Regions from separate parts of the Arthrobacter sp. CMU6 genome, predicted to be linked through region 1. Evidence: riboswitches for the same ligand, from Rfam matches in the RefSeq annotation. Region 1 holds a riboswitch; each other region holds the start of a gene.

Region 1 (3,204 bases):
CGTCGCGCCCGGCCGGAGGCCGTCTCCCAGTGAGAAGGCGACGTCGTACTTCGCGAAGATCTCGCACAGTTCGTCAAAGTGGGTGTACAGGAAGTTTTCCTGGTGGTGGGCAAGGCACCAGCCGGCCATGATCGAGCCGCCGCGGGAAACAATACCGGTCACGCGGTTCGCCGTGAGCGGCACGTACCGCAGCAGCACGCCGGCGTGGATTGTCATGTAGTCCACACCCTGCTCGCACTGTTCGATGACGGTGTCGCGGAAGATTTCCCAGGTGAGTGCGTTCGCTTCGCCGTTGACCTTTTCCAGGGCCTGGTAGATCGGCACCGTGCCGATCGGCACGGGGGAGTTGCGGATGAGCCATTCGCGTGTGGTGTGGATGTCGTCTCCCGTGGACAGGTCCATGACCGTGTCAGCGCCCCACTGGGTGGCCCACTGCAGCTTGTCCACCTCCTCGGCAATGGAGCTGGTGACGGCCGAGTTGCCGATGTTGGCGTTGATTTTCACCAGGAAGGCCTTGCCGATGATCATCGGCTCCGATTCCGGGTGGTTGATGTTGCTGGGGATGATGGCCCGTCCGGCTGCGAGTTCGCTGCGGACCAGTTCCACATCGCAGTTTTCGCGGAGGGCCACGAAACGCATTTCTGGGGTGATGATGCCTTGCCGGGCATAGTGCATCTGCGTCACAGTCTTGCCTTCCACCGCACGGCGGGGCACCGGCTTGGCGCCCTTCCATTCAGCGGAGGCCGCGCCACGGCGCACGGCCGACTTGCCGTCGTCGAGCAGATTCCGTTCACGTCCGTGGTACGTCTCGGTGTCTGCCCGTGCCGCAATCCATTCCGAACGGAACGGCGCGAGGCCCACCACCGGGTCGCTGCCCGGACCCGCCGTGCGGTAAACCCGCAGCGGAGCGTTCTGCTCGCCGTTAGGTGAAGGCTCCAGGGCGATTTCCGTTACCGGAACCCGCAGGCCGTCCCCCTCCAGATACGCCAGTGAATGGGATTTCAGTGACTGCGTGGTACTTCCGGCGGCTTCACTCTGGGCTGCACTGATTTGGGCTGAATCAATTTGGGTAGGGGTCAGCTGTGGTTTCTGGGTGCTCAATTTACTGCTCACTTCCTTCGCCGGCATTACCCGGACAGGTTCAACGGTCGCAGGCTGCACCAGCCTGATCTCAGCCCCTGCAGGGGCACCCGTGTGGTCGTAGACGAAGCTACCACACGCCGGATTGTGCCCGTCTACCGTGAAGCCCGCGCCGGAAAGGTCAGGATCCCGGTGGCGGGAGCCGATTAGGCTGGAAGCATGGCGTACATCATCGAATTCAGCGGACCCGTGCTCACTGCTGCGGACGAGGAACGCCGCGGGCTCTGGGCCGTGGACGGGAAGCTGACGTTCAATCCTCCGGGGCAACGGCCGGACGCCGTCCTGGACGGCTGGGTCCTGCCCGGTTTCGCGGATGCCCACTGCCACATCGGACTGGGCCCGGGCGGTCCTGTGGACGACGACGTCGCGTACCGCCAGGCCATCACGGACCGCGACGCCGGCACTCTCCTTGTCCGGGACGCCGGGGCCGCCAGCGACACCCGGTGGCTCCAGCAGCGCGCCGACATCCCGCGGATCATCAGGGCGGGACGGCACGTGGCCCGGTCCCGCCGGTACCTGAGGAACTTCGCGGTGGAAGTCGAGCCGGAGGGCCTCGTGGAGGCGGTGCGCAAGCAGGCGCGGGAAGGCGACGGCTGGGTCAAGCTGGTGGGGGACTGGATCGACCGGGCCGCCGGCGACCTCGCGCCATCATTCCCGGCCGAAGCCGTGCGGGACGCCGTCCGCGCCGCCCACGACGAAGGGGCGAGGGTCACGGCGCACTGCTTCGGCGAGGACACCCTCGATGACATGCTGGACGCCGGTATCGACTGCATCGAACACGCCACCGGCCTGCTGCCACGGCACATTCCGCGGCTGGTCGACCAGCAGGTGCCGATCGTGCCGACACTCATCAATATCGCCACCTTCCCGGACATCGCCGCCCAGGCCGAGCCGAAGTTTCCGCGGTATGCGGAACACATGCGCGCACTGTGGGACCGCCGTCGCGAGCGCATCCTGGAAGCCTACGAGGCCGGCGTCGACATTTACGCGGGAACGGACGCCGGCAGCGTGATCCGCCACGGCCGTATTGCGGACGAAATCCTCGAACTTCACGCCGCCGGGATTCCGGCGCCGGCGGCGCTGGACGCGGCCTGCTGGCGTGCGCGCCGCTGGCTGGGGGCCGACGGCCTGGCGGAAGGGGCGGCCGCCGACGTCGTAGTCTGCCGGGAGGACCCCCGCGCCGTGCCGGAGACCATCCGGAACCTTGCGAATGTGGTGCTTCGGGGAAAGATCGTGCATTAGGAATAAATTGAAGCTTCAAGTAATTTAGAGATGTAGAGGCCGCCGAAATCCGGTGGTCCGGACATTCGGGAGTATTCAATGACAGCAGCAGACAGCAGCCAGGACTTGCTTCCTGCCGACCTCACCATGGGCACCGTCATGCTCAAGGTGGGCGACATGAAGCTCATGACCGATTACTACCAGCGCGCTCTCGGCCTGGATGTCGTTGCCGAGCAGGACGGCGGCCTCTACCTTGGCCGGCGCACGACGCCGCTGGTGCACCTTGCTCCCGCTCCGGGCCTCACCATTCCCGGCCGGGGCGAGGCCGGACTCTTCCACACGGCGCTCCTGTTCGAAGAACAGTCCTCGCTGGCCGCCACCATTGCCAGCGCGGCCCAGTACGAGCCGCAGTCCTTTGTGGGCAGCGCCGACCATCTGGTGAGCGAGGCGTTCTATTTCACCGACCCCGAAGGCAACGGGATCGAGCTCTACTGGGACCGTCCCCGCGAGGCCTGGTCCTGGGACGGCAAGAATGTAGTCATGGACAGCCTGGCGCTGCCGCCGCAGAAGTACCTCCAGGAGCACCTCACGCAGGAGTCCGTGGAAGGCCAGCGCGGCGCCGACGCGGGGGTGGGGCACGTCCATTTGCAGGTTGGTGACGTCCAGTCCGCCCATGACTTCTACGTCGGCACCCTGGGGTTCGAAAAAACGGCTGGCTGGCACGGCCAGGCCCTCTTTGTGTCCGCTGGCGGCTACCACCATCACATGGCCATGAATGTCTGGAACAGCCGGGGTGCCGGTCCGCGCCGGGATACGCTGGGCCTCGGCGAGGTCCTGATCGAG
Region 2 (3,204 bases), on a different contig from region 1:
GCCAGATGCGCCAGCCGGTGCTCGGCGAGCAGTTCCTCCATCGATGCCCCGGGGTCCACGCCATAGCCGACCTCGCCCAAGACCGTGGTGGATACGAACTGGTGTTCCGGGTTCTGGAAGACCATACCCGGCCGCTGGCCCGTTACGGCTCCGGCAGCCGGAGCAAGCAGTCCGGCCAGAGAGAGCATCAGGGAAGTTTTCCCAACCCCGTTGGCGCCGAGCACTGCGACAATTTCCCCTGCATACAGGTGAAGGTTGATGTTTCGGAGCAGCACTTCATTGTCGTCCGGCGGAACTGAAGCGGACGGATGCCGCCTCAGGTTTCGGGCGCGGCGCCTCGCCGGGAGTACTGTGCGGCTGACCCAAAGCCCTTCGGCGGCCAGCACCACCTCGCCCCGGCCGGGCTGCGTTTCCGGTTTTACCGCCGGTTCCGGCGCGGTGACATCTGGCGCGGCGGCGTCCAGGGCTGCCGCCTCCGGTCCGGCCAGGGCCCGCAAGGCGGCGCGCACTTCTGGAGAGCCCAGGCCGCCCGGCACGCCGAATACAGCCTGCAGTTCTGATTCCAAGGGCAGCCAGCAGCCCGCGGCCAGCAGCTCAGGGGCTTCCTGTGCCAGGACGGCTTCCGTTGGCCCGTCGGCAAGGATGTCCCCGTCTGCGCTGAGCACGATCGCTCGTTCCGGCAGGCTGCTCAAGCCGGCAGGGCCCGCAAATTCGTCGATCCGGTGCTCCACGAGCACCACTGCGGGACCGTACCTGCCAACCGCGTCGGCAATGGCCTCCCTTACCGACGCTATACCCTCGGCATCGAGCATGGACGTCGGCTCGTCAAGCAGCAGCAATTCCGGCTCGACGATTAGGCTTGCTGCCAAGGCGATTCGCTGCCCCTCCCCGCCGGACAGCCGTGCGGTTCCGCGGCTCCTGAGTGCATGGGCACTGACGGCATCCAGGGCGGTGCTGATGCGTGCAGGAATCAGATGCGGGGCGACGCCGCGGTTTTCCAGCGGCAGTGCCAGCTCCTGCTCTACATCCGGCAGGCAGATCGACGATTCCGGATCCTGGTTCAGGACACTGACCTGGCGTGAGAGTTCTACGACTTCAGTTTCCGTCGTTTGGCGGCCGCAGACGGTGACGTTCCCGGTCAAAGTCGCTACCACCGAGTGCGGGATGACGCCGGTAAGCAGCTGCAGCAGCGTTGATTTTCCTGCCCCGGAAGGCCCGAAAATGATGGCGTGTTCACCTGCAGCGAGCCGCAGGGAGATATTGCGCAGCACCGGAGCGGTACGGTGCGGATATTCAACGGAGACGTGCTCCAGCACCACTGCGGGCACCCGGGGGCTTTTCACTGCCTTAGACCTTGATGAGCCGGTCACGGCCGATCGCGAAATTATCAACAACCCCGGTCTTTACGACAGCCTGCACGATCATGCGGGCGAGCAGCCCGCCGAGGACAATCCCCGAGACCAGCTGGATCGCCAGCCGGATGACAAACAGGTCCTGGCCGTACCAGCCGAAACGGAACGCTGAGAAGAAGAACACCAGTCCCGCGCCCATCAGCCCGGAAAGCGCGTAGATCCTCCAGCTGAAGGACTTGTAGCGGGTCAGCGCGAAGGGCAGCTCGCTGCCCAGACCCTGGATGGCGGCAACGAGGAAGAGCATCGGGCCAGCGGGTGAGCCAAGAAAGATTATCTCGATTCCGGCAGCCAGCATTTCCGCAATGATCCCGGCGAAGGGGCGCCTGATGATGGCTATTGCGATCGGGGCGACCAGCAGCCAGCCCCCGATCAGGAAATGGGATGCCAGGTCTCCGGCGGGACCCATCAGGACGGAGAGCCCGGTCCAGGCCTGGACCAAAGCCCAGTAGAGGAAGCCGAAAACCACACCGAGAACAACCAACAGCACGAGGTCTTTGAGCGTGAAGGGGACGCGTTTTCGGGCAGGCGTCGTCGGGGCCGGGGTGGTCGAGGTTTGGGGATGCACTATCGCGCCCTTTCTGAGGAATAAACAGGGCACGGGATTAGAGTCTTGTCTCTCCCTGCGCTGGCATGATCCAGATCAGGTTCAACGGTCGAAGCTTGAGAAGCTTCCTCTCAGCCCGGCTCACCGGACTCCCGTGTTCGAACCTGACTGTACACCGGGGGGGCATTTCTTTGGCAAGCCCCCGGTTAGGAGTAGGGTTTGCTTCAGTGACACGGGGTGCCCTGCTGATAAGGGCTGAGAGAACACCCGTTGAACCTGATCTAGTTAGTACTAGCGAAGGGATGTCGCGAATGACTATTCGCCTGACGCCTGACCATGCCTGGACCATGCTCGAACGGGTCCGGGGAACAACACCACTGATTCAGTGCTTGACCAATACCGTGGTGACGAATTTCACCGCCAATGTGCTGCTTGCCCTAGGCGCGGCACCGGCGATGGTTGATGTCCCCGCCGAGGCAGGACCGTTCGCGCGGGTCGCGTCGGGAGTGCTCGTGAATCTGGGCACCCCTCACGAAGAACAGCAGGCGGGCATGCGCAAGGCTGTGCACGGCGCGTCCGAATCCGGGACGCCCTGGGTTCTTGATCCGGTGGCCGTCGGCGTTTTGCCGGTCCGTACGGCGCTGGCCGCCGAGCTGCTGGATCACCGCCCGACGGCGGTCCGCGGCAACGCTTCAGAGGTCCTGGCGCTGGCCGGCGTGGGGCAGGGCGGACGCGGCGTCGATGCCGTGGATGGGTCGGAAACCGCCTTGGACGCAGCCAAGAGCCTGGCCCGCCGGTACGAGTCGATACTGGCCGTCTCGGGGCCAACCGACATCATCACGGATGGTACTGATGTCATCAGGATCAGCAACGGCCACCCGCATCTGACCAAAGTCACCGGCGGAGGCTGTGCGCTGGGAGCCGTCACCGCGGCCTTTCTCGCCGTCAACGATGACAAGCTCGCCGCTACCGCCGCTGCCACTGCCGTATACACGGTGGCCGCGGAAACGGCAGCTGAGGGCGTCCCCGGCCCGGGCACTTTCGCCGTCGCGTTCCTTGACGCCCTGACAGGTATCAACGATGAAATGATCTCCTCCCGAATGAATATCTCATGACCGCCGGGGACAGGACGGCCGGGCGCATCGAGGGCATCTATTTGGTGACCGATCCGCAGCTATGCGGTCCCAGGGGAGTGGTGGAGACTGCCCGGGCGGCTGTTGCAGGCGGGGTGCGGATCGTCCAGGTCCG
Region 3 (3,204 bases), on a different contig from region 1:
GTCCACGACACTTTGTGCGACGAATTCGTGGCGGTAAATACCTCCGTCAACTACGAGGGCAGAGGTGGCGATGCCGTCGTATTGGCCGGACGCTGCGAGCCGTCGGACGAGTAGCGGAATTTCGTAGGCCCCGGGCACTTGGTGGACATCGACGTTGGTGATGCCAAGTTCCTTGAGCCGCGTTTGAAAGCTGTCGACGGCGCGATCAACGATGTCAGCATGCCATTGGGCGCTAACAATCGCTACGCGGAAGGAGGAAGTGTCCAGAGGTGACAAGGGTAGTTCCTTTCTTTGGGAGGTCATTGGAGGATTCTTTCATGCTGATACTGACCTCGGCGCATATGTGTCCAGGCAGCGGGGCGGGACGCGGACTCAGTGATCCGGAGGAGCTCTTGGCGGTGCACCCTTCCATGGGCACCGCCAGGGTCTAGCAGGAGTTACTCAACCACTTCGCCGGTGTTCTCGTAGGAGGCAATTTTTCCGATGCGGCGGATGTGGCGCTGGTCGTTGCTGAAGGGTTCCTGCAGGAAGGCTTCGATCAGGGCCGCGGCCTCCTCGACGCTGTGCTGGCGTCCGCCCACTGCCACGACATTGGCGTCATTGTGCTGTCGGGCCAGCGTGGCGGTGGAGTGGTTCCAAGCGAGGGCTGCCCGCACCCCCTTGACCTTGTTGGCGGCGATTTGCTCCCCGTTCCCGGAACCGCCCAGGACGATGCCAAGAGCGTGCACGCCCGCTTCCTGGTCCGTTACCACCGCTTGCGCTGCAGTGATGCAGAACGCCGGGTAGTCGTCCAAAGCATCGTATTCCTTGGGTCCGTGATCCACGACGGCATAACCCTTCTCCGACAAGTGTTTGACCAAGTGGGCACTCAGCTCCATGCCGGCGTGGTCGGTGGCGATATGGACACGGGGAAGGTCATTGGGTGAAGTCACAGTTGTTGATTCCTGTTCAATTGAGCGGGCGCCCTCTGATGCGACCGGCTGTACGGCGGGAAGTCTTGCTGGTCCAGGGATTTAGGAAAATACGGGCTCTGTGGCTGCCTTGCGGGACGCGAAGGAGCTCAGCACGCCGGTCTTGGCCAGACCGCGGGTGGCGATCCAGGACAGCGCGCCGGCGATGATGGCGCCGGAGATGGCGGTGAAGATGATGTAAGCCAGCTTGTCCCCGGCGGCGTAGGCGATGTTCCAGCCCCACGGGGCGAACGAGTCGTTCAGGCCGCAGAACAGCCCGGCGCCGGCACCCGCCAGCAGCGAGACGGGCAGGTTGAACTTCTTGTACCGGAACGCGGCGAACACCAGCTCCGCACCCAGGCCCTGCAGCACGCCGGAGATCAGCACCGTGGTGCCGTACTGCGAACCCATGATCAGCTCGCCCGTGGCTGCCACCGTTTCGCAGAACAGCGCGGCACCGGGCTTGCGGATGATGAGCATGCCCAGCACCGCCGGGATCATCCAGCCGCCGGCGTACAGGCCGGTCAGGGGCGGGTAGACCGCGTTCAGTGGTGCGGAGATGAGGTTGGCGCCCTGGGACCAGGCCCAGAAAATGACACCTCCGGCGACGGCGATCAGCGCCGCCACCACGATGTCGGCCACGCGCCAGTTGTACCCGGACTTTTTAGCTGTTGCTGTTGTCATGATGGTCCTCCTGAGGATCAGGAGGGGAAAGCGCTCCCCGGCTGCTGGCTTTGGGGTGCCTGCGGCCGGACACTTTGAGAACTCGACTCCCTTGCGCCGGTACTAGCCGGATCAGGTTCGAGGGTCTGCGGTTGTCCGCACTCTCAGCGCCCACCCGCGGCTTCCTGGCTGTGCCAGTGATGCCCGACGGCGGCGCTCCCCTGTCGTAATGAATCTGCCCTTGGTGGGCTGGTCCCATTTATACACGTTCGTGCGTCCGAAACCACAGCGGCGTCCAGTCAGCTCAACGGTACGCCCTAGGAATGTCGCCAGCCCCCGCAGAGCGGCAAGCCCACACGCTGCCGGCCGCAAGAACTCTCCAGCCTGCGTCGATTACCACTGCCACTGAGGCGATCCTTGAGGATGCTCCGCTGGGAACCTGTCCTCCACCCCGTCTATTGACACTCGAATTGTGGGGTGGGTAACATGGATTCACATACAGTCACTACTGAATGGATATGCAAAATGTTAACTGCAGATGCTTCCCAGGCCGCATCCTGGCGGTCCCTCCGCCAAGAGGTGTTGGCCGGTGACGCCGACTTCCGCTCCAAGAAGTTGCACGAGCGTGCCCAGACCACCCGCCGCTCGATCCTGAAAATGATTTCCGACTCAGGCCAGGGGCACATCGGTGGAGACTTCTCCGTCACGGACATCCTGACGGTGCTTTTTGACGCTGTCATGAACGTCGATCCCGAGGATCACCGCAAGGAAGACCGCGACCACTTCATCCTCAGCAAGGGCCACTGTGCAGCCGCGCTGTACTCGACCCTGGCGCACAGCGGCTTCTTCCCGGTCTCAGAACTGGACACCTTCATGGCGCCGCTGTCGGCGCTGAACGGACACCCGAACAGGGTGAAGGTCCCGGGTGTCGAAACGAATACCGGCCCGCTGGGCCATGGCCTCCCGGTGGCCGTCGGCACGGCAATCGGTGCCAAGCTGCTGGGTACCGGCACCCGCGTCTTCGTCGTCACGGGCGACGGTGAAATGCAGGAAGGCAGCAACTGGGAGGCGCTGATGTCGGCCTCCCACCACAAGCTGGACAACCTGACCCTCGTCGTTGACCGCAACCGGCTCCAGCAGGGCGCGCGGACGGAAGAAACGAACGGACTGGACCCGCTCGATGCCCGGCTTGCCGCCTTCGGCATGGAAGTGCGGATCGTCGACGGCCACAACTACAACGAACTCATCGAGGCACTGAGCCCATCCACCACGGGTTCCCCCGTCGCCATCATCGCCAACACCGTCAAGGGCAAAGGCGTCTCCTTCATTGAAGACCGCGTCGAGTGGCATCACAAAGTACCGTCCAAAGAACAAACCCTTCAGGCTTTCCAGGAGCTGTCATGACGACAACAACCGTGCAGACCGACGCACCCACGTTCGACAACCGCCAGGACTTCGCGGACGAACTCATCAAGCTGGCCCGCACCAACGACCGAGTCGTCGCCGTGTGCAACGACTCAGTCGGCTCCAGCAACCTGACCAAATTCCGTGACGAGTTCCCGGACCGGCTGATCAACGTCGGCATCGCCGA

The links. A riboswitch is a leader RNA that binds a small molecule or an ion and turns the genes downstream of it on or off. The one in region 1 is predicted to bind thiamine pyrophosphate.
Region 2: it holds a riboswitch for thiamine pyrophosphate, as region 1 does, so the genes downstream of both, AC5RWD_RS03215 (ECF transporter S component) here and thiC (phosphomethylpyrimidine synthase ThiC) in region 1, are expected to answer to the same signal.
Region 3: it holds a riboswitch for thiamine pyrophosphate, as region 1 does, so the genes downstream of both, AC5RWD_RS03415 (ECF transporter S component) here and thiC (phosphomethylpyrimidine synthase ThiC) in region 1, are expected to answer to the same signal.

Annotation. Positions count from the first base shown of each region.
Region 1 is NZ_JBNHFL010000026.1:55,662-58,865, forward strand. Features, by position in the region: gene thiC (phosphomethylpyrimidine synthase ThiC) at 1-1,101, opposite strand, end outside; TPP riboswitch at 1,097-1,204, opposite strand; gene AC5RWD_RS17400 (amidohydrolase family protein) at 1,300-2,382, shown strand; gene AC5RWD_RS17405 (VOC family protein) at 2,461-3,204, shown strand, end outside.
Region 2 is NZ_JBNHFL010000003.1:141,157-144,360, reverse strand. Features, by position in the region: gene AC5RWD_RS03220 (ABC transporter ATP-binding protein) at 1-1,343, opposite strand, end outside; gene AC5RWD_RS03215 (ECF transporter S component) at 1,348-1,977, opposite strand; TPP riboswitch at 2,013-2,122, opposite strand; TPP riboswitch at 2,180-2,276, shown strand; gene thiM (hydroxyethylthiazole kinase) at 2,268-3,071, shown strand; gene thiE (thiamine phosphate synthase) at 3,068-3,204, shown strand, end outside.
Region 3 is NZ_JBNHFL010000003.1:190,301-193,504, reverse strand. Features, by position in the region: gene AC5RWD_RS03425 (6,7-dimethyl-8-ribityllumazine synthase) at 1-276, opposite strand, end outside; gene AC5RWD_RS03420 (ribose-5-phosphate isomerase) at 438-932, opposite strand; gene AC5RWD_RS03415 (ECF transporter S component) at 1,014-1,634, opposite strand; TPP riboswitch at 1,705-1,846, opposite strand; gene AC5RWD_RS03410 (transketolase) at 2,139-3,017, shown strand; gene AC5RWD_RS03405 (transketolase family protein) at 3,014-3,204, shown strand, end outside.